3 regions of the Streptomyces sp. RKND-216 genome follow, and region 3 is predicted to be linked to each of the others. Evidence: riboswitches for the same ligand, from Rfam matches in the RefSeq annotation. Region 3 holds a riboswitch; each other region holds the start of a gene.
The links. A riboswitch is a leader RNA that binds a small molecule or an ion and turns the genes downstream of it on or off. The one in region 3 is predicted to bind cyclic di-AMP.
Positions count from the first base shown of each region.

Region 1: linked by a shared signal. The riboswitch ahead of E4198_RS03030 (LysM peptidoglycan-binding domain-containing protein) and the one ahead of E4198_RS19455 (peptidoglycan DD-metalloendopeptidase family protein) in region 3 are both predicted to bind cyclic di-AMP.
Region 2: linked by a shared signal. The riboswitch ahead of E4198_RS17925 (transglycosylase family protein) and the one ahead of E4198_RS19455 (peptidoglycan DD-metalloendopeptidase family protein) in region 3 are both predicted to bind cyclic di-AMP.

Region 1 covers NZ_SSBQ01000002.1:612,330-619,501, reverse strand. The annotation lists gene pucD (xanthine dehydrogenase subunit D) at 1-50, shown strand, start outside; gene E4198_RS03040 (NCS2 family permease) at 438-1,919, shown strand; gene E4198_RS03035 (XdhC/CoxI family protein) at 1,972-3,159, shown strand; gene E4198_RS03030 (LysM peptidoglycan-binding domain-containing protein) at 3,292-4,053, opposite strand; cyclic di-AMP (ydaO/yuaA leader) riboswitch at 4,060-4,239, opposite strand; gene E4198_RS03025 (YciI family protein) at 4,987-5,406, shown strand; gene E4198_RS03020 (sigma-70 family RNA polymerase sigma factor) at 5,403-6,644, shown strand; gene E4198_RS03015 (SCO4226 family nickel-binding protein) at 6,749-6,997, shown strand; gene E4198_RS03010 (SH3 domain-containing protein) at 7,127-7,172, opposite strand, start outside.
Region 2 covers NZ_SSBQ01000002.1:4,011,820-4,018,991, reverse strand. The annotation lists gene E4198_RS17945 (acyl-CoA carboxylase subunit beta) at 1-51, opposite strand, end outside; gene E4198_RS17940 (metallophosphoesterase) at 178-1,041, opposite strand; gene E4198_RS17935 (NAD(P)-binding protein) at 1,241-1,603, opposite strand; gene E4198_RS17930 (response regulator transcription factor) at 1,875-2,477, opposite strand; cyclic di-AMP (ydaO/yuaA leader) riboswitch at 3,281-3,438, shown strand; gene E4198_RS17925 (transglycosylase family protein) at 3,441-4,088, shown strand; gene E4198_RS17920 (aminoglycoside phosphotransferase family protein) at 4,666-5,601, shown strand; gene E4198_RS17915 (helix-turn-helix domain-containing protein) at 5,654-6,760, opposite strand; gene nhaA (Na+/H+ antiporter NhaA) at 7,054-7,172, shown strand, end outside.
Region 3 covers NZ_SSBQ01000002.1:4,479,032-4,486,203, reverse strand. The annotation lists gene cutA (divalent-cation tolerance protein CutA) at 1-57, opposite strand, end outside; gene E4198_RS19480 (VOC family protein) at 144-563, shown strand; gene E4198_RS19475 (helix-turn-helix domain-containing protein) at 538-1,218, opposite strand; partial or broken gene E4198_RS19470 (nitrite reductase (NAD(P)H) small subunit) at 1,417-1,596, shown strand; gene E4198_RS19465 (oxidoreductase) at 1,759-2,673, shown strand; gene E4198_RS19460 (response regulator) at 2,670-3,479, shown strand; cyclic di-AMP (ydaO/yuaA leader) riboswitch at 3,867-4,053, shown strand; gene E4198_RS19455 (peptidoglycan DD-metalloendopeptidase family protein) at 4,059-5,303, shown strand; gene E4198_RS19450 (hypothetical protein) at 5,388-6,266, opposite strand; gene E4198_RS19445 (SPFH domain-containing protein) at 6,481-7,172, shown strand, end outside.

The sequences.
Region 1 (7,172 bases), 3.9 Mb from region 3:
TGGCGCTCAACCGGGTGCCGGTCCGTCCCGAGCACCTCACGGGTACGTAGCCGGCACCGCCGGAACGAGCCGAACGTGGTGGTCGCCGTGCACGCGCATTCCGCCGATCCCTCACCGTCGTGGTGCCTCGTCCTCGCGGTGGCATTCCCCGCCGCCGCGTCGGCGACCGGCTCTGCGGGCGGTGCCGGTGGTGCCGACCGCACCGCGGCCCTGCTGTCCGGGGGCAGCCCGCAGGGTGCACCGGTTCTCCGGAGCACCTCTGCCGGCGCGGCCTCACGTCGGCGCGGCCCGCGCGAGCGGAACCGTGCCCGGCACACCCCCACAGAACGCGGCGAGGGCCGTCCCCCGCGTCGTGCATATCCCAAATCCCGCCGAACGACGGCGCGTCACGGCGCGCCGGGGCGGGTGCCCCTGTGAACCTTGGGAGAAGGCACAAGATGACCCAGTCGCACGTGGAGCCCAAGACCTCGCCCGAGGAGGCGGGGAACGGCTCCCGCCCCCAGGCAGGACGGTCCTGGCTCGACCGGTACTTCCACATGTCCGACAGAGGATCCACGCTCGCCCGTGAGGTGCGCGGCGGCGTCACCACCTTCATGGCAATGGCGTACATCATCCTCCTCAACCCCGTGATCCTGTCCGTTCCGGACGCCACGGGTGCCCGGCTCGACCCCGCCCAGCTCACCACCGCCACCGCGTTCGCCGCCGCGGCGACGACGCTGGCGATGGGCATCCTCGGCAACGTCCCCCTCGCGCTGGCCGCGGGACTCAGCGTCTCCGCCGTCGTGGCCTTCCAGGTGGCGCCGGAGATGACGTGGGGGAACGCGTTCGCCATGTGTGTCATCTACGGCGCCGTGATCATCCTGCTGGTCGTCACCGGCCTGCGGGAGCTGATCATGAACGCGATCCCGCTGGCGATGAAGCACGCCATCACCATGGGCATCGGCCTGTTCGTGGCGCTGATCGGCCTGGTCCAGGCCGGGTTCGTGACCAGCATGGGCGGTCCCGGCGGTGTCGCCGGGGCCAAGCCGATCCAGCTCGGCGTCCAGGACCAGCTCACCGGCTGGCCGGTGCTGTGCTTCGCGGTGACGCTGCTGCTGATCTTCCTGCTCCACGTGCGCCGGGTGCCCGGCGCGATCCTCATCGGCATCGTCGGCGGCACCCTGTTCGCCGCGCTGGTGCACGCCGTGGCCGGTCTCTCCGTGCAGGACTGGGGCGGGCTGAACGCCCCGGAACTGACCGGGTCGATCGTCAGCGCACCGGACTTCGGCCTGTTCGGCCAGGTTTCCTTCACCGGCATGGCCGATGTCGGCACGATCACCGTGGGCGTGATCGTCTTCACCCTCGTGCTGGCCGGGTTCTTCGACGCCATGGGCACGATCATCGGGATCGGCCAGCAGGCCGACCTCGCCGACCGGGACGGCAAGATGCCCGGGCTCAGCAAGGCCCTGGCGATCGACGGCGCCGGCGGCATCGTCGGCGGCGTCGCGGGCGCCTCCGGACAGACGGTTTTCGTGGAGTCGACGGCGGGCGTCGGCGACGGCGCACGCACCGGGTTCGCCAGCGTTGTCACCGGCCTGGCCTTCACCCTGTGCCTGTTCTTCACGCCGCTCGCCCAGGTGATCCCGACACAGGTGGCCGCCGCCGCGCTGGTCGTCATCGGCTCGATGATGATGACGAACGCCAAGCACATCGACTGGAACGACCCGGCGACATCCGTTCCGGTGTTCCTCACCACCGTCCTGATGCCGTTCACCTACTCCATCACCGCCGGTATCGCCGCGGGCGTCATCTCCTACGTGCTGATCCGCGCCGTGCAGGGCCGGTGGCGGGAGCCGGGATGGCTCATGTGGGTACTGGCACTGGTCTTCTTCGTCTACTTCTCGCTCGGGCCCATCGAGGCCTGGCTCGGCGTGAAGTAGCCGGAGCGGACGCGCAGCCCCACCGCACCGCACCGACCTTGGAGGTTCCTCCGTGCTGGACATCGGCGCCGAACTGCACCAGTGGTGCGAGGAGGGCCGCGACTTCGCCGTGGCCACGGTGGTGGCCGTCAGCGGCAGCGCGCCCCGGCAGCCCGGTGCCGCGCTCGCCGTGGACGGCGGGGGCACCGCGGTCGGCAGCGTGTCCGGCGGCTGCGTCGAGGGCGCGGTCTACGAGCTGTGCGCCGAGGCGCTCCGGGACGGTCGGCCCGTCACGGAGCGCTTCGGCTACAGCGACGACGACGCCTTCGCCGTGGGTCTGACCTGCGGCGGCGTCATCGACGTGCTGGTCGTGCCGGTGCGGGCGGACGCGCCGTGGCGGAAGACGTACGCGGCGGCCGCCGCTGCGGCGGCCCGCGGCGGCTCAGCGGCCCTCGCCCGCGTGGTGGCCGGTCCGCCGGAGCTCCTGGGGCGGGCTCTTCTCGTCCGCCCGGACGACGGCGGCGACGGTCACGGCGACGGCGCGTCCGGTGCCGCGGGAACCCTCGGCGGGCACCCCGGCCTGGACCGTACGGCCGCCGCCGAGGCGCGCGCCCTGCTGGACGCCGGGCGCACCGCCACCGTCGGCATCGGGGCGGAGGGGAGCCGCTGCGGCGTACCCCTCACCCTGCTGGTGGAGTCGAGCGTGCCGGCGCCGCGCATGCTGGTGTTCGGCGCGATCGACTTCGCTGCGGCGCTGGTGCGGGCGGGGAAGTTCCTCGGCTACCGCGTCACGGTCTGCGACGCACGTCCGGTGTTCGCCACGGCGGCGCGCTTCCCGGACGCGGACGAGGTGGTCGTCGACTGGCCGCACGACTACCTGGACGCCACCGAGGTCGATGCCCGCACGGTGGTGTGCGTCCTCACCCACGACGCCAAGTTCGACATCCCGCTGCTGGAGCGGGCCCTGCGGCTGCCGGTCGCCTACGTGGGGGCGATGGGCTCGCGCCGCACCCACGAGGACCGTCTCGCCCGGCTGCGCGCGGCGGGCGTCACCGAACTCGAACTCACCCGGTTGCGCTCGCCCATCGGCCTGGACCTGGGCGCGCGCACACCCGAGGAGACGGCGGTGTCCATCGCCGCGGAGATCGTCGCCAGCCGCCGCGGCGGCTCCGGGCTGCCGCTGACCGGGGCCCACACCCCGATCCACCACGACGGTCCCGGGGCCCGCGGTGGGCCCCGGCCGATCGGCTCCGTCGCCTGAACACTGCGGCGCGGCCCGGCTCCCGCGACGGCTCCCGACCGCTGCGGCGCGCCGCCCCCGGGCACGACGAAAGCCGCCTCCCACCTGCACGCCGGTGGGAGGCGGCCGTCGAGTGACCCTCGAACGTCGGGCTCAGTAGGGGCCGTTGACGTTGTCGATGCTGCCGTAGCGGTCGGCCGCGTAGTTGCAGGCGGCGACGATGTTGGCGACCGGGTCGTACTGGTCGTAGGCCGTGCCCTCGACGTGGTAGGCGTCGAAGGTGGGCTTGATGACCTGGAGCAGACCGATGGACGGCGTGCCGTTCTGGGCGTTGATGTCCCAGTTGTTGATGGCGCTCGGGTCACCGCCGGACTCACGGATGATGTTGCGGTGGATGCCGTCGTAGGAGCCCGGGATGCCCTCCTGCTCCATGATGGCCAGCGCCTCGCGGATCCAGCCGTCCAGGTTGTCCGGGTAGGTGGCCTGGTCGGCCGACTCGCCGGAGGTCTCGGTGGAGGACTGCTGGGCCTCGCCGCCCTTCTGGGCCGCCGCGGCCTCCAGGGTCAGCTCCTGGCCGGGGTGGATCAGGTCCGGGTTCCCGCCGACCGTCTCCTTGTTGGCCTCGTAGACGGCCTGCCAGCCGCCCTTGACGTCGTGCGCGTTGGCGATCTTGAAGAGGGTGTCGCCGGAGGCGACGGTGTAGCTCTCGGCGGCGGCGGTCTGCTCCGCCTTGGCGCCGGTCTTGACGGTCTTCACGTTGGCGGCGGCCGGCGCGGAGGCGGGGGCGGCCTGGGCGGTGCCCGCGGCGGCGATCGGCGCGGCGACGGCGCCGCCGGCGGCGAGCGCGACGGTAAGGCGGGAGACCTTGCGGGAATTGAGTAGATGACGCGGGCGGCGGTGACGGCCACGGGACATGGTGGTGAATCCTCTCCTACGCCTGCGAGGTGAGCTGTCGGATTCGGGCGAGAAGAGTTGCCCGGCCATGTCCCGTCGCGTGGGGGCGCGATGAGGCATGGCTTCACCCCAAGCCGGCCGTCGTGCGGCGCGGCGCTTACCTGGTTCCCCCGCTCCTGCCGTTGCTGACTACTGCGCTTTTCCCTGGTGCCGGTCGGCAGGATTCGGCGTCCCGGCGCGGGAACCTCCGCCATGACGTGCGGAAGCGAGCACATAGGACCACAGTCAATTCGCCGGAGACAAGCTGCGGGAAAAGGTGACCTTCGCGTCTGCGACCTTTACCGGCCGGTGTTCCTCGACGCTATGCGATGAAGCATTTTCCGAGCGTGAGAGCGGTGAATCTCCGGGATTTCCTAATCGTCAGGCACCGCAGGCGATTTGGCCGCGCGACGCATCCCGGGCCGTCCCGGTTCCCAAGATCGGCCATGGCGCGATGTGAGTCCCGCCACAAGGGACTTGGAGCGTTCCTTATATCCACCTATTTCCAGCTCTCCCGCCGTGGAGCGGTGTTGGCCGTGCGAGGGAAGCGTGGAGAGGGTGCATGTCGGACTTGTCTGTTTTTCCTGTCACCTCCGTCTCTCGGTGACGCGCACCCGTGCCGCCCTTCCGCCCGTCCGCCCTGCCTTCGCGGGTGACCTGTGTCGGACGACGGTCGCCGTGGCCGTGGCCGTGGCCGTGGGCAGGGGTATCGCTCGTTCCGGGGAAACCGCGTGTTACCGGGCGCGGTGGGCACCGGGGCGCGACAATGGGCCCGTGACCGGACCGTGATCCGGTCGAGAGCGGTGCCGAAGTTCTTCCGGGATTTCTTCCCCGCGACGTCGAGACCCGCCGCACCGCTCCGACGTCTCCGGTGAGAGGCACCCGCAGGGGAGCCGCCGACGAAGGAGCCAGACCATGAAGTACATGCTGATGCTGATGTCAGCCCAGAAGTACTACGACGCCATGAGCGGAAACTCCTCCCCGGGAGCCCCCGCCTGGTCGGAGTCCGAGCTCAAGGCCATGTTCCAGCACATGGAGAAGCTCAACCAGGACCTCGTCGCGTCCGGTGAATGGGTCGACGCCCAGGGGCTGGCGGAGCCGTCCCAGACCCGTCTGGTCACCGCCGACAAGGACGGTCGCCCCGTGGTCTCCGACGGGCCCTTCGGGGAGACCAAGGAGGTCCTCGCGGGCTACTGGATCGTGGACGTGGAGACCCCGGAGCGCGCCTACGAGATCGCCGCCCGCGCCTACTCCTGCCCCGTCCCGGAGGGCTCCGACCCGGAGCCGGCGGTCGTCGTCCGCCCCGTTTCGGACGGGCCGCCGGACCAGACGTGACCACCGACCCCCGCATCGAGGACCTGCTGCGCCGCCACGCGCCGCAGGTCCTCGGCGCGCTGGTCCGCCGCTACGGCCACTTCGACGCCGCCGAGGACGCCGTCCAGGAGGCGCTGCTCGCCGCCGCCGTGCAGTGGCCGGCCGAGGGGCGGCCCGAGAACCCGCGCGGCTGGCTGATCCGTGTCGCCTCCCGCCGCCTCACCGACCAGCTGCGCAGTGACTCCGCACGCCGTCGGCGCGAAGAGGCGGACGCCGCCCTGGCCCCGCCGGACGCGCTGGTCGCCCCGCCGCCCGGCGAGGACGCCGCCCCGTCCGACGACGACACGCTCAGCCTGCTCTTCCTGTGCTGCCACCCGGAGCTCACGCCGTCCGCGCAGGTCGCCCTGACTCTCCGCGCCGTCGGCGGCCTCACCACGGCGGAGATCGCCCGCGCCCACCTGGTGCCCGAGGCGACCATGGCGCAGCGGATCAACCGCGCCAAGCAGCGGATCAGGGCCTCCGGCGCCCACTTCCGCACCCCGCCCGAGGCGGAGCGGCAGGACCGGCTCGCCGTCGTCCTTCAGGTCCTCTACCTGATCTTCAACGAGGGCTACACCGCCACCTCCGGGACGGAACTGCTGCGCGACGACCTCGCCGCCGAGGCCGTCCGCCTCACCCGGCTGCTGCGCAGCCTGCTCCCCGAGGACGGCGAGGTCGCCGGGCTGCTCGCGCTGATGCTGCTCACCGACGCCCGCCGCGCCGCCCGCACGGGACCCTCCGGCGAGCTGGTGCCGCTGGCCGAGCAGGACCGTGCCCGCTGGGACACCGCGCAGATCGAGGAGGGCACCGCGCTGGTCGAGTACGCCCTGCGGCACACCCGCCCAGGCCCCTACCAGGTGCAGGCCGCCATCGCCGCCCTCCACGACGAGGCCGCCGACGCCGAAACCACCGACTGGCCGCAGATCCTCGCCCTCTACGACGCGCTCGACCGCATCTGGCCCAGCCCGGTCGTCCGGCTCAACCACGCCGTCGCGGTCGCCATGGTGCGGGGCCCCGAGTTCGGCCTCGCACTGCTGGACACGCTCCGTGACGACCCGTACCTGGCTCGCGGCCACCGCCTCGCCGCCGCCCGCGGCCACCTGCTGGACATGGCCGGCGACCGCGAGGCCGCGCGTGCCGCCTACCGTGATGCCGCACGCCGGACGCTGAGCGACCCCGAGCGGCGCTACCTCCTCGTACGCGCGGCCCGTCTGGCGTGATCGGGTCGGTCGGCTCCCCGGCGGGCTGGCGACGGACCGCCGCCCGGGAGGAGAATGGAGACGGACCCCACGCAGGGGGGAACGACCCCCGGAGGTGCATCACGATGGCCCGCTTCATGGACGTCCACGAGGGGATGAAGGGCATCACCGCAGACGAACTCAGGGAAGCCCACGCGGCCGACCTGGCCATCGAAGGTGAGGAGAACGTGCACTTCGAGCGCGCCTGGGCCGACCCGGAGTCCGGCGTCGTCTACTGCCTGTCCGAAGCCCCCTCCAGCGAGGCCGTGCAACGCGTCCACGAACGCACCGGCCACCCGGCCGCCCACATCCACGAGGTGCCGCTCACCGTCTGAGCTCAAGGCCTCACGCCTGCGCGCATCCTGCGCGGGCCGCTCTGCCGGGACGACACGAGCCGATGCCCCTGCGGGCGTCGGTCCCCCGCGGTCGGGCGGCGGGTGCGGGGGACTGACGAGCCGAGTGCCTTACACGTCCTTGCAGTACGGCACGAACCCGGTGTTGTCGACGTAT
Region 2 (7,172 bases), 470 kb from region 3:
CTGCGCCTCCGTCGCCCGCTCACTCGGCCCCGCATGAGCCTGCTCCCGCATCGCCTGCAGTTCGGTGACCAGGCGCCGTGTGGTGGCTGCGGGCGGCGCATTCTCGGTGCCGCCGTGCGGGACGGTCATCTCACACCACTCCAACTCTGCGACGGCCCGGGCCCCGAGCCGGATCGGTCAGGAAGGGGAACGCGCGGGTTCGGCCTCGGGCAGGACGGGCACCAGCCGACCGGGCACGCCCTGCCGCCGCTGCCACTCGCGCGGGTAGCCGAGCGAGACCTCCCGGTGAGGGACCCCGTCCCGGCTGATGGTCCGTGGGATGTGCAGGTGTCCGTAGACGACGGTCCGGGCCCGGAAGCGCCGGTGCCAGTCGGCCGTGGCGGTCGTTCCGCACCACAACGCGAACTCCGGGTGCCACAGCACGCGTGTGGGTTCGCGGATCAGCGGCCAGTGATTGATCAGGACGGTGTCCCGGTCGGAGGGGATCTCCGCAAGGCGCGCCTCGGTGGCCGCCACGCGCGCGCGGCACCAGGCCTCCCGGCTCGGGTACGGGTCGGGGCGCAGCATGAACTCGTCCGAGCAGATGACTCCGGCCTCGTCGGCGACCCGCAGGGCCTCCGTCTTGTCTGCGGTGCCGTGCGGGCGGAAGGTGTAGTCGTAGAGCAGGAACAGCGGAGCCACGACGACGGGCCCGCCCCGGCCCTCCCACAGCGGGTACGGGTCCTCGGGCGTGACCACGCCGAGGGCACGGCACATCTCGACCAGATGCCGGTACCGCTTCTCGCCGCGCAGCTGCAACGGATCGTCGGGGACGGTCCACAGCTCGTGGTTGCCCGGCGTCCACACCACCTTGGCGAAGCGACGGCTCAGCGTGCGCAGCGCCCATTCCACGTCGGCCGCCGTCTCGCCGACGTCTCCGGCCACGATGAGCCAGTCCTCGTCCGACTGCGGCCTGAGCTCGTCGACGATCCGCCGGTTCTCGGCGTAACGGACGTGCAGGTCGCTGACGGCGAAGAGCCCTCCCGGCCGGTTCTCAGACACACGTCCACTCCATCGCAGACCCCGGAGTGCGACAACCCCTAACCGACGGTCGCGTACCCCTGTCCGGGGCGGCCGGCGTCGTAGGTGTGGAGCGGGGCGCGGTGCGTGCCGCCGTCCGCGCAGTGCAGGGGCACGCCGTCGGCGTCCTCGGTCAGTGCGGTCGCGGTCCGAGCGGTGTGCAGCGCCCCGGCCGGGACGCCTACCCGCAGGGCGGCGCGGAGGTCGGTGTGCCGGACGGCGTAGTGGGGCGCGCCGAGAGCCGTTCGCAGGGAACGCCGTGGGGGATGCGGGCGACGGGACGGCCGTCCCCTCCACGGATCCCGGTCGCCTCCACGCGGCCGGCACAGGCCCTCAGTACGGGTCCGAGGCCGAGCCGGCGCAGGGGCCGGACCGCGTTCGGCGCGAGTTCCTCACCCGCGCCGTCCCCGGCCGACTCCCGCTCCCGCTCGAAGACCTCGCACCGCGTACCGGACGCGGTGAGTGCGGCCGCCGGTGCCAGTCCGCCGATACCGGCACCGACCACAGCGATGCGCGGCCGGTCCTCCACTCCTGCAACGCGCACCGCTCTGCCTTCTCTCCACATCTCAGGCACAGAGGATGTCCACGCCGCGGGGCGGGCACAACGCCGCCCGGAAGGCTGCTGACTTCTGTCGCGTGTGGCATGACATCGGTCATCGTCCCGGCCGTACCGGGTCGCGTCCCGGCCGGGGGTCGCCGCAAGCTGACGTCACCGCAGCGGCGCACCGGCGGCGTCCGGGTCATCCGGGCGTGCGTCGCGGCGGGGCGCCGAATGTGGAGGACTGAGAAGGAGAGGGGCTGAGGCGATGGCGTGGTCAGAGCCAACCGCGGCTGTTCGCTATCCGGGCGGCGTCGAACCTGTTGCGCCCCTCCAGCTTCTTGATGGCGCTGGAGGTGACGTTGCGGACCGTGCCGGGTGACAGGTAGAGCTCCGCAGCGATCTCCTTGATCGGTGCTCCGCCGGCCGTCAGTCTCAGCACTTCTCTCTCCCGGTCGTTCAGCTGGCGGCTGTTGCGGGAGGGAGGGCGCAGCAGGGACGGGTCGATCGTCGGACAACCCGCCACGATGCCCCGGATGGCATGCACCAGATGAGTTAAACGGGCGTGGTTCGGGATGACGCTGAAGACGCCGGCCATGGCGCGGTCCAGGACCGCCCTGCTGGGCTCGGCCGCGATGACGGCGATGCCGCAGTCGGGTGCGGCGGCGCGCAGTTCGTCGGCGAGGTGGAGCTCGTCGCGACCCGTGGTGGTCGCGCCGAGGACGGCGACGGTGGGACGTACGCGCAGCACCGCCGGGACGATCTGCCGGCTGTCGTTGACGGTCTCCACGACGTCGAAGTCCCGTACCTGCTTGAGGGTTTCGGCCAGAGTCTCCGAGATCAGGCGACGTTCGTCGGCCACTAGGATGCGAATTGTCACTGCTTGAACTCCCCGCGTGGACCCGGTGAGCCCGTGGTTCCCAGGCACGCCGAAGTCCCAGCTTGAACGTGAACATACACTGGCCCGTACCGCGAAAACGCCCCGGAGGGTGCCACCCCTCCAACCCCAGTGTCGGCACAAATTCAAACGAACAGCAGAACCCTCTCGGACGCTCTGCCGTGCTCCACCCCTGTCGGTTCACCCCCGTTCGGCGTTGCTCCAGGGTGGAGATCCAAGGCGATCGACCACACCGCCTGCGTTCCGTAGAGTTACAGACCGACTTGAGACCGGTCAATGGCCCTTCACAAAGAGAAGGCGCCCAGGATGTCGCTCTACCTCCCGCTATGCCGGGAAGGCCGATGTCGATTTGAGCTGGACCTGAGCTTCTCCGGTGTGCTACCTACGCGTAGCCGACACGCGCGTATCAGCTGTAACACCCACGACTCCGCCCCGGCGCTTCCACGGTCGCACTCCCTCTCTTCACAAGGTGAACGTCCGGACCCCTGCCTCCCGGCCCATCCCTCCCCGAGTGCGATCGACCGGCTCGACGCCACGTCAGGAGAAGGGCTGCGGCGGCGCGTTCGGTCTCCCTCCAGAGGAGTGACGCTCGCGCGGCGGCATGCACGTCCGACACACCGTCACCACCTGCGGAATCACCGGTTCGGCGCAACACCGGAACACCCGGACGTCCTGTATGTCGGTTTTTGAACACTCCGGTGCGATGTGCTTACGGTCGCATCGCTCGTCGCCTGACGGGCACCGCGGCCGTCACGCCGAATCCTGCCGGCGGCCGGGGGCACTTCGTCGCGTGAGCGCCGTAGGCAGGAGCGGGGGACCCAGGTAGGCCGCCGCACCCGAAGGAGGGAGCGGCTCGGGGCGTATCCGCCCGCGTCAGCGGACGGACGGGCACTCTCCGGCCCGAGCCCGACAGCTCACCTCGCAGGCGTCGGTGAGGAGACGAACATGCTGTTCACTGGCAAGTACCGGGCACACCTGTCCAGCACCCGCGCACGCGTCGCGGCCCTGGTGAGCACGGCGGGAGCCGCGGTCGCGCTTCCGCTGATGTCGGCGTCCAACGCCAGAGCCGCTTCCGTCGACACCTGGGAACAGGTCGCCGCATGCGAGTCGAGCGGAAACTGGCGCATCAACACCGGCAACGGCTACTACGGCGGGCTGCAGTTCTCCCAGTCCAGCTGGGAGGCCGCCGGCGGCACGCAGTACGCCCCGCGTGCGGACCTGGCCAGCAAGCAGGAGCAGATCGCCGTGGCCGAGAAACTGCTGGAGATGCAGGGCCCGGGTGCCTGGCCGGTCTGCGGCAGCGAGGGCGGGCTGACCGCAGGGGCTCCCCCCGCGGAGGCGGCTCCCGACACCGGTGTGCCGGACCAGCAGGCGACGGAGCCGACGGCACCGTCGGCTCCCCAGCAGCAGTCCCAGCCCGTGCAACCGGTGCAGCCGACCGGGTCGGACTACACCGTCCGCTCGGGTGACACCCTCGGCGCCATCGCCGTCGCGTACGGCACCACCTGGCAGCAGATCTACGAGGACAACCGCTCGGTCGTCGGCGACGACCCCGATTTCATTCTTCCCGGTCAGCAGCTCGTGATCCGCTGACCCGCCGTCAGGCCGCCCGCACGACCTTTCCGGCCCCGCGGTCCGCGCCCGCCCGGCTCCCCTCCGGCGCAGGCGCGGACCGCCCCCCCCGTCTCCTCCCCGTTCCTCCACCCCCGAGGCAAGAACCGGGCAACCAGGCCCGGCAGTCGCCCTCCCCCGGCCGGGCGGGCCGGGATCTCCCCGGCGCGGGCCGCCCTCGGGCCGCAGGCGGCTCCGGCGTACCGGCGCCGATACCCCCACCCCCGTGGGAGGTATCGGCGCCCACGCCTTTCACCTGCACAGACAGCCGGTGTCCGATCCCCTCCCATGGGCGGACCCGATCGGACCGGCGCGGGAACCCGGCGCTTGACGCGCCGAGGACTCCTGCGCCGCACCCCCGTGCCGACTGCCTTGCGGGCCTCATCGTGACACGCGGCGCAGGACCCGCACATTGCCAGAACCCGGCAAAGTTCACGGCGCGTTGACGTCCGACTCCAGCGAGCACGCCCCCGTTCCGCCCCGGCGGGGCGCTCAGTGGTTCTCCTACATCGGCGACGACGGGGAGCCTCCCCTCCACGCGCGGCCGTACGTTGCACCGATGACACGTGAAATCCCGCTGCTGTTCGCGCGGAGCATCGTCGACCGGGAGGGGGCCTCCGGCGAGAGATGGCTGGCGGACCTGCCGGGCATCGTGGAGGCCCTGCTGGGCCAGTGGGGCTGCGTACCGGACGGCGAGGCGGCGCACGGCGGCATCGGGGTGGTCATCCCGGTGTCCGGGCCCGCCGGGCGGCGCTGCGTGCTGAAGGTGTCGTTCCCGCACCCCGACCGCGTCCACGAGCCGGACGCGTTCGCGATATGGGCCGGGCGCGGAGCCGTCCTGCTGCACGAACGCGACGACGGCCGGTGCGCGATGCTCCTCGAGCGCGCCCGCCCCTCGACGCTGGCCGACGTCGCGGACGGCGACGAGGTGATGGAGGTCGCCGGACGGCTCAGCCGCCTGCTCGCCGTGCCGGCTCCGCCCGGCCTGCCCAGGCTGCGGGACCGGGCCGACGCCTGGGAGGAGCAACTGCTCAAGGACGCCGCGGAACTGGAGCCGCGGCTACCGGATCACCTGGTGGACGCCGCCCTGGCGACCGTCCGCGAACTCGGCCGGGACCAGCCGGACACGCTGCTCCACGGCGACCTGCACGAGCGCAACATCCTGCGCGCCGACCGGGAGCCGTGGCTGGCCATCGACCCCGAGGGCTGGGCGGGGGACCCCGCGTTCGACGCCGGGACGCTGCTCAAGTCCCGCGCCCTGACATTCCTGACGACCGGCGAGGTGCCGAAGGCCGCCCTGCTCCGGGCGCTGAACGTGTTCGCAGACGCCGCGGAAGTCGACCGTGAACGGGCCCGTCGCTGGGCCCAGCTGCACGCCGTCCAGGACGCGTTCCACGGGCGCCGCCACGGCATCCGCACGGGCACCGGCCCCTCGGGACTGGACTGGCTCACCGCGCTCGGCGACCACGTGGCCGAGTCTCTGACGCAGCGGTAGGGACCCTGGCTCCCGGCCCCGGCCCGTCCTCGCCTCGGGGAAGGCAGCCTCGTCACAGCCCGTCGGCGGGCCAGTTCAGCAGGCGCGCACCCATCGCGGCGGTCTCCAGGGTGTAGCGGTGCAGGGCGTCGCCGGGGTCGTATCCCGTGAGGCTGCGGATGCGCTCCAGCCGGTACGACAGAGTGCGCACGCTGACGCCCAGCCGGCGCGCGGCCTCGGCGTTCACGTAACCGGCGGCGGCGCACTCGGACAGGGTCTCGAGCAGGGGTTCGGCGCCGCCGCGCGCCTCCATCAGCGGGCCGAGCACGGTGCGGACCAGGTCGGCCATCGCCTCCCGGTCGCGCAGCAGCACCGGAAAGACCAGGAGTTCCGACGCGTGCAGCCGCACGCCGTCCAGACCCAGGCGGTCCGCGAGGTCGAGGGCGTTCAGCGCCTCCTCGTAGGAGCGGACCACCCCGCTCGCACCGCTGTGCTGCCGCCCGAACGCGACCCGCCGGGCCGGGGCGTAGGCGGGCCCGCCCGCCTGCGCGTGCGCGGCGAACGCCTCCAGCACGGTGGCCTCGGTGCTGGGCGCGATGCACACCAGCCGGCCGTCCTTGGTGGACAGCAGCACGTCCCGCTCGCCGAACCGGCCCAGCAGCTCGCGCTCGATCCAGCGCACCTTGGGGTGCACGTCGTCGTACTTCTCCGGTCCGCTCGCCACCGCCACCGCGTGCGCGCCCGCAAGCCGCAGCCCGAAGCGCTGCGCGCGTTCGGCGAGGCGGCCCAGGTCGCTGCGCCCGTACAGCAGGTCGTCGATGAACTCGCGGCGCTCGCCCTCCTCCTGCCGCATGGCGAAGCGCAGCGCCCGCTCGTGCCCCTCGCCGAGCGCGGCGACCGCGGCGTCGAGCGCGGCGAGCAGGGCGTCGCCGGTACGGGCCCGCTCAGCACCCGTCGCGGAGCGGGCGATGCCGGGCAGCGAGCCCCACAGCGCCCGGGTGGAGCCGATGTACAGGCCGGCGAGGCGCCGCAGGCCGTGCCCGCGCTCGGCGGCCCGTTCGCCGAGTTCGCGGAACGCGTCCAGTTCATCCCGGCGCGGCAGGCGGCCGGTCTCGGAGACCTCTGTCAGCAGCTCCGGGTAGGGACCGAGGAACTCGTCGGAGATCGCGTCGTCCTGCACCGTGGCGTCCGCCCCCCTGGCGTCGTTCGGCCGTGCTCCGGCCCTGTTCGGGGGCTCAGCGTAGGCGAGCGGGATCTTCGGGGCCACGGACGGGCCCGGCACCGATGGCGCGTCGCGACCCCCGAGGGCGAGCCCGACGGCGATCGAGGTGCCGGCGACTGTGACGGCGACCACTGTGCCGACCTCGGGTGATGCGTATACGGTGGAGGAACAACGTCAAGATCGCACCATGGTGAGCCGGGAAGTCTGGTCGGCAGCGCTTCGCCCTGCCCAGACGCACTCCGGAGTCCCTGATGCGCCTCTTTTCCGACAAGCAGCCCACAGCCCTGTTCGGGCTGCCCTCCGCCCGTGAACGGAAGCTGCTCACCGACGCGCTGCGCACCGAGACGGCCGGCGGCCTCCTGCTGCTGAT
Region 3 (7,172 bases):
CGCGGCGCTGTCCACGGTCGTGAGCACGGTCAGGGTCTCCGGAACGATCTCAGCCATGCCCCCACGGTAAAGGGGAGCCCGTACGGCGGGACGTGGCCGTTTCGTTCAAGACCTGGGGCGGGCGGTGGCCGTACGTTCCCGGTATGGCACCTCGTTTCGGCCTCATCGGCATCGTCACGGCGGACATGGCCGCCTCGCTCGCCTTCTACCGGCGCCTCGGCCTGGACATCCCGGCCGGCGCGGACACCGAGGCCCATGTGGAGGCGGTCCTGCCGGGCGGGCTGCGCATGGCCTGGGACTCCGACGACACCGTGGCCTCCTTCGACCCCGGCTGGCCCCGGCCGACCCGGGCGGAGGTCAACGGGCGCATCTCCCTCGCCTTCCTGTGCGACGGCCCGGCCGGCGTGGACGAGGTCTACGCCGGGCTGACGGCCGCCGGGCATCCGGGGCACAAGGAGCCGTGGGACGCGTTCTGGGGTCAGCGGTACGCCGTGGTGGAGGACCCGGACGGCAACACCGTGGACCTGTTCGCGCCGCTCAGCGACGCGCCAGCAGGCGGCTGAGCGTCCAGCCGGTCAACGCCCGCACCTCGCGGGCGAGGTGGGCCTGGTCGGCGTAGCCCGCCGTGGCCGCCACCTCGGCGAACGAAGTCCCGGCCTCGGCGAGCCGCAGCGTGCGCCGCATCCGCAGCACCCGGGCCAGGGTCTTCGGGCCGTAGCCGAAGGCGTCCAGCGACCGGCGGCGGAGCTGCCGTTCGCTGAGCCCAGCCGCGTCGGCCGCCGCCGCGACGCCGAGGCCCTGCCGCAGCGCCGCGACCAGCGGTGCGCACAGCGGGTCGGGCCGCTCACGGCGCCAGGCCGCTGTCTCGAGCACCGCGCCCCGGTCCGGCGCGGCGGCGACGCGTTCGGCGAGCAGCCGCACCTCGCGCTCCGGCCACAGGGCGTCCAGCGGCACCCGCCGGTCGCGCAGTTCGTGCGCGGGCACGCCGAACACGGCGGGGCCGGTGCCGGGGGCGAAGCGGACGCCGGTCCAGCGGGTGCCGGGCGTCTCCTGCGTGGCGTGGCCGGTGGTGTCGGGGCCGGCGACGAGCAGACCGTCGTTCCAGATCAGGTCCATGCAGCCGTCCGGCAGCACCAGCCCGGTGGTCGCCGTCCCGGGGACCGTGCGGCTCCAGACGACGGCGCCGCCTCCGAGCCGGGAGCCGCGCTCGCTGTACATGTCCCCAGCATGCCGGACCGTGCGGCCGGTGAGGGGGCGATCCGGGGCGGGGCTCACAGCGGCGGCAGGCGCGGGCTGAGGACGGCGTTGCGCGAGGAGACAGCGATGATCCCGTGGGGTAACACCGCCGCCCCAGGCTGCTGTGCATGACTTCGGAGAAGCGGCGGCTGGTGGTCGGCGGCGGCATGGCCGCCGCCCGCCCGCGGCCTGACCGGTTCGGACGCGGGGCGGCCCTTCGTGGCGTCGCCGCTGCTGAAGCAGCGCTTCGACCTGGCCACGGGCCGCTGCCTGGACGACGCGGACGTGTCGGTTCCGGTCCACCCGGTGCGCATGTCGCCCACCCCCGCCGCGGCTTCCGCGCCCCCTCCGGCCGCCTGACGCCACGCCCGACGCCGCCCTCGCCGTGGCCCGCCGGCCGCTCTACCCTGGGCGGGTACGAAACAGCAGGTCGGCGCGGACGCACCGGGCCGGCACGCCGACGGCGGTACGCAGCGGCACGGCGAAGTCGGCAGGGCGACACGGCGAGGAGCGCGGCAGGCGATGGGCTGGACGGCACGCAGGATTCCCGACCAGAACGGCCGCACCGCGGTCGTGACCGGCGCGAACAGCGGTCTGGGCTATGTGACGGCCCGCGAGCTGGCCCGGCGCGGCGCGCGCGTCGTGCTGGGCTGCCGGAACCGGTCGCGCGGCGAACGGGCGCTGGAGCGGCTGCTCGCGGAGGTTCCGGAGGCGGACGCGGAGCTGCGCCGGCTGGACCTGGCCGATCTGGGCAGCATCCGCGAGTTCGCGGCCGGGATGCCGGACAAGCCGCTGCACCTGCTGGTCAACAACGCGGGGCTGATGGCGATCCCGCACTCGCTGACCGCCGACGGCTTCGAGATGCAGTTCGGCGTCAACCACCTCGGGCACTTCGCGCTCACCGGCCTGCTCACGGAACGGCTGCTGGCGGCCGGCGACGCACGGGTCGTGAACGTCTCCAGCCTCATGCACGTCGTCTCGGGCATCGATCCGGCGGACCTGAACAGCGAGCGCCGCTACCGGCGCTGGACGGCGTACGGGCGCTCGAAGACGGCGAACCTGCTCTTCACACTGGAGCTGGCGCGCCGCACTCGGGAGCGCGGCATGGTCGTGGCGGCCGCCCACCCCGGATACGCGTCGACCGAGCTGCAGACCAAGGGGCCCCGGCTGAGCGGCGACCGGACCGGCGAGCGGCTGATGCGGGCCGCGAACTCACTCGTCGGTTCGTCGGCCGAGCTGGGCGCGGCGGCCACGCTCTACGCCGCCACCTCCGCGGAGGTGGGTCCCGGGGCCTTCGTGGGGCCGCGACTGCTGGGGCTGCGCGGCGCGCCGGGCGCAGCCTGGCGGGCGCCCTGGGCGCGGGACCCGGCGATGGCCCGGAAGCTGTGGGAGGCGTCCGAGGAGCTGACGGGCGTGCGCTACGAGGCCCTGGAATGACACACCACCACGCACCAGGACATAACGGGCCGGACGACAGGCCGACGGTGCGGGTGCTCGTCGTGGACGACGACTTCATGGTCGCCCGACTGCACCGCGCGATGGTCGATCAGACCCCCGGATTCGCCGTCGCCGGAGAGGCCCGGACCGGCGCCGAGGCACTGACGGCGGTGCGCGCGCTGCGCCCGGACCTGCTGCTGCTGGACATCTACCTGCCGGACATGTCAGGGCTGGACGTCCTGCGCGCACTGCGGGGCGACCCCGGCGAGGAGAAGGGCAACGCGCCCGCCTCCCCGGGGGTGGACGTCCTGGTGGTCACCGCAGCACGCGACGTGGAGACCGTGCGCGGAGCCCAGCTCGGCGGGGCCGTGCACTACATCATCAAGCCGTTCGAGAGCAGGACCCTGCGGGAGCGGCTGCTCGCCTACGCACAGCGGCGGCGCGAACTGGCGGCACTCGCGGCGGCAGGCGAGGCCGGGCAGGCGGAGGTCGACCGGGTCTTCGGCTCCCCCGCCGGGCTTCCGCGAGCCGCCGCGCCGCCGCGCGAGCCACCGGCCCTCCCCAAGGGACTGACCGCGCAGACCGCGGCGCTCGTACGGCGGGCGCTGAAGGAGGCACCGGGAGACCTCTCGGCAGCCGAGTGCGCGGAGCTGAGCGGGCTCTCCCGGGTGAGCGCGCGGCGCTACCTGGAGCACTTCGCGGCCGGCGGCGAGGCCGAGGTGTCGCTGCGGTACGGCACCACGGGTCGCCCGGAGCGCCGGTACCGCCTCCCCGGCGCCACGCCACCCCGGACCGGACGGGACTGAGATCCGCACGATACCGATGCATTACCGCAGGGAAGACCGTTACGTCCTATTTGGTGCTTCAGGATGGATATTGGCGCTCTGTTCCTCGCAGCGTGACGCGAATAACAACACGGTCTCAGCGGGGCGCGCCGCGCGCCGGGTCAAAATTCGGGGCCTCCTCAACTCCCCACCAATAGCGTCGAGTTGAGCATTCGACACACGAAGATCGCGACAACTCAACGAAAACGGACAGCAGCACACAGTCGTGTCGGAGTGGCGTGAAGCCCGCGTGAAGACCGTCCGTAAACCCGACTTTCTTGCCGCAATCCGAACCCTTGTGTTTTCGTTCCCTCCGCCGCCGCGCTCGTGCGGCGGCCCTGAGCCGGGACGCCGAGTCCTGCCGCCCGGAGCAGGAGCCACCCGTGACCCACGAACGGCAGGAGTGGGGGACCCAAGGTAAGTGCCGCGCCGGTACGTCACGCACCGGACGGCTTGGGGTGAAGTCGCAGCGAGTGCCGCTCATGCGCTCGCACAGGCGACCGGGCAACTCCAGCCCGAACCCGACAGCTCACCTCGCAGGCGTAGGAGAGGACCACAGCCATGTCTGCACGCGGACGTCATCGTCGCTCCAAGACGCAGCGTTTCACCCGCCGCGCCACCGCTCTCGCCCTGACCGCGGGCGGCGCCGGCATCGCCCTTCCGCTCGTGACCGCCGGCGGCGCCCAGGCCGCCTCCGTGGACACCTGGGACAAGGTCGCCCAGTGCGAGTCCACCGGCAACTGGAGCATCAACACCGGCAACGGCTTCTACGGCGGCCTGCAGTTCACCCAGTCCAGCTGGGAGGCCGCCGGCGGCACCGAGTTCGCGGCCCGCGCCGACCTCGCCACCAAGGACCAGCAGATAGCCGCCGCCGAGAAGCTGCTCGCCCTCCAGGGCCCGGGCGCCTGGCCCGTCTGCGGCCCGCAGGCCGGCCTGCAGCAGAACAGCGGCGACCCGCAGATCGACCCGAACGGCGGTGGCGAGGACGCCGCCGCCTCGAAGGCCGAGACCGCCGAGGCCCCGAAGCAGGCCGCCCCGAAGGCCGACACCGGTGCCCAGGACACGAAGGCCCCGAAGGACGCCAAGACCGAGAGCTACACCGTGGTCAGCGGCGACACCCTGTTCAAGATCGCCAACGCGCACGACGTGGACGGCGGCTGGAACACCGTCTACGACGGCAACCGCGAGGTCATCGGCGGCAACCCGGACCTGATCTACCCGGGCCAGGAGCTCAGCCTGAACGGCTCCGCCGCCAGCGCCACGCAGAGCGAGGCGCCGAAGAAGGACACCGCCGAGAAGCCCGAGAAGAAGGCTCCGGCGCCGAAGCAGGACTCGGGGAGCTCCGACGCCGGCTCCGCCGCCGCGGAGTCCGCGGACACCTCCCAGGCCGAGAGCGCCGCCAGCGGCTTCTCCGCCCCGGTCGAGGCCGCCACGAGCACCCCGTACCACCAGACCGGCGCCAGCTGGTCCAGCGGCTACCACACCGGTGTGGACTTCGCCGCCTCCACCGGCACCACGGTGAAGTCCGTCGCCAACGGCACGGTCGTCTCCGCGGGCTGGGCCGGTTCGTACGGCAACCAGGTCGTCATCCAGCACGAGGACGGCCGGTACAGCCAGTACGGCCACCTGTCCTCGCTGTCCGTCTCGGCGGGCGAGAGCGTCAGCGCCGGCCAGCAGATCGGGGCCGTCGGCTCCACCGGCAACAGCACCGGCCCGCACCTGCACTTCGAGGTGCGCACCGGCCCGGACTACGGCTCGGACATCGACCCGGTCCAGTACCTGCGGGCCAACGGCGTCTCCCTCTGAGGCACCCCGCCCCGCGCACGCGCCCGGCGCCGCCCCTCCCGGGGCGCGCCGGGCGGCGTCGTGTTCAGGCCGCGCACGCGCGGCTCACCACCCGCCGCCGGGTCCCTGGCCCGGGTGGCCGCCCTGGCCCTGACCCGGGTAGGGCCCGTGCCCCGGCTGCGGAGCCTGGGGTTGCTGCCCCCAGCCCGGCTGCTGCTGCGGGTGCGGCGGCTGCGCCGCCGGGGGCTGCTGCCCCCAGCCCGGTCCGCCCTGACCGCCGGGCGGCGGCGTCCACCCCGGCTGCGGGGGCTGATGCTGCGGATACGGAGCCTGCGGGTGCGGAGCCTGCGGGTGCGGAGCCTGCGGGTGCGGAGCCTGCGGGTGCTGCTGGGGCTGTCCGCCCCACCCCTGCTGCCCTCCGGGCTGCTGCATCAGGCCGCGCTGGGCCGCCTGCGCCAGCCCGGCGTCCCGCTTCCGGCCCGCGCGCAGCGGCTTCGCCCACACGAGGCTGGTGCCGCCCGGCCGGCACACGACGGCGCCGCCCTCGGGGTGTGCGGCCCACCACAGCACTCCGGCGGGCCCGGGGTCCGCCCAGTCCATCGACCACAGGGCCGTGCGCGCCACGTAGACCCGCAGCTCCGCCGTGGCGGGGTCCTGGACCACCACCGTCGGGTTGTTGAGGCCCGAGCTGACCGTCGTCGCCCGGCAGGCCGCCCAGGGGCCGCGCTGCAGCGCCGCACGCATCTTCCGCGCATAGGACAGCCACATCAGGGCGCCGACGGTCATGCCCACGCCGAAGATGACGAGGTAGAAGCCGTAGTCGCCGTCCATGGCCAGGAGCAGCACACCCAGGGCCGCGAACAGCGGGGCGGCGGCGAGCACCGCCGTCCAGGCGCGGAGGACCGTCTTCAACGACTGCGCGGTCGGCGGGAAGTCGGCCGCCGTCGCCCCGACTCCGCCCTGTTGCATGCCCGGGTCGCTCATGGCGCCGCCCCCCGTGTGAGTTCTCGCTGTGCCGTGTCCGCCGCCGTGCGCGGCAGCGGCGGCGTCCAACCAACCGAACGAAGGGCCGGGTGTCAACACGCATCCCGCGCGGGCCACCCGTACCGGTCGCGTCACGATCGGCGTGCCCGGCTTTCCGCAGGTCCGGAGCATGGTGTGGGATGGAGGGCCGAAGACGCAGACGTGAGACAGGGGGATGTTCGTGGCTTCACGTGGCCAGAACCTACGCAGAGCCGCCCAAGCGGTGGCAGGCGGAGCCGATCCGCGCTCCGTCGCCGAGGACGCGCTGCGGCAGCACGCGGGGGATGCGGCGGAGAGCGGGAGCGGCGTCGCCGGCAGGCTGAGCCGGGGCGCGTCCGGAAGCCGGGAGGAGTTGCTCCAGGAGGACAGCATCGACCCGGCCGACTTCCCGGCAGCGCGGGAGCAGGGCGGCGACATCGACACCGTGATGTCCGAGCAGACCGTGCCGCTGGACGAGGCGGGCGAGGCGCTCAACCGCAGCCGGCAGGAGCGTGACGGACGGCGGAAGGTGCACGCCATCTGCCCGATGGTGATCCCGCGCGGCCGGTCGTTCCTCAGCATGCTGCCCGTATCGCTGCTGCTGGTCCTCGGCGTCATCGGCACGTCCATCGCGGCGGCCACGTCGGGCGCGACCGGCGTCGGCACGCTGACGCACCCGCTCTTCGGGCTGCACTACTGGGTCATGTCGCTGGCCGCGGTGGCGTTCGTCTGGTGGCGGCAAGGCATGGTGATGGTGCCGGACGGCAGCCAGGCGCTGATCACCCGGTTCGGCAAGCTGGAAAAGGTCGTCGGTCCGGGCCGGGTCGTGCTGATCAGCCCGTTCAAGCGGGTGTCGTACATCGTCAACACGACCCGCGAGTACCCGTT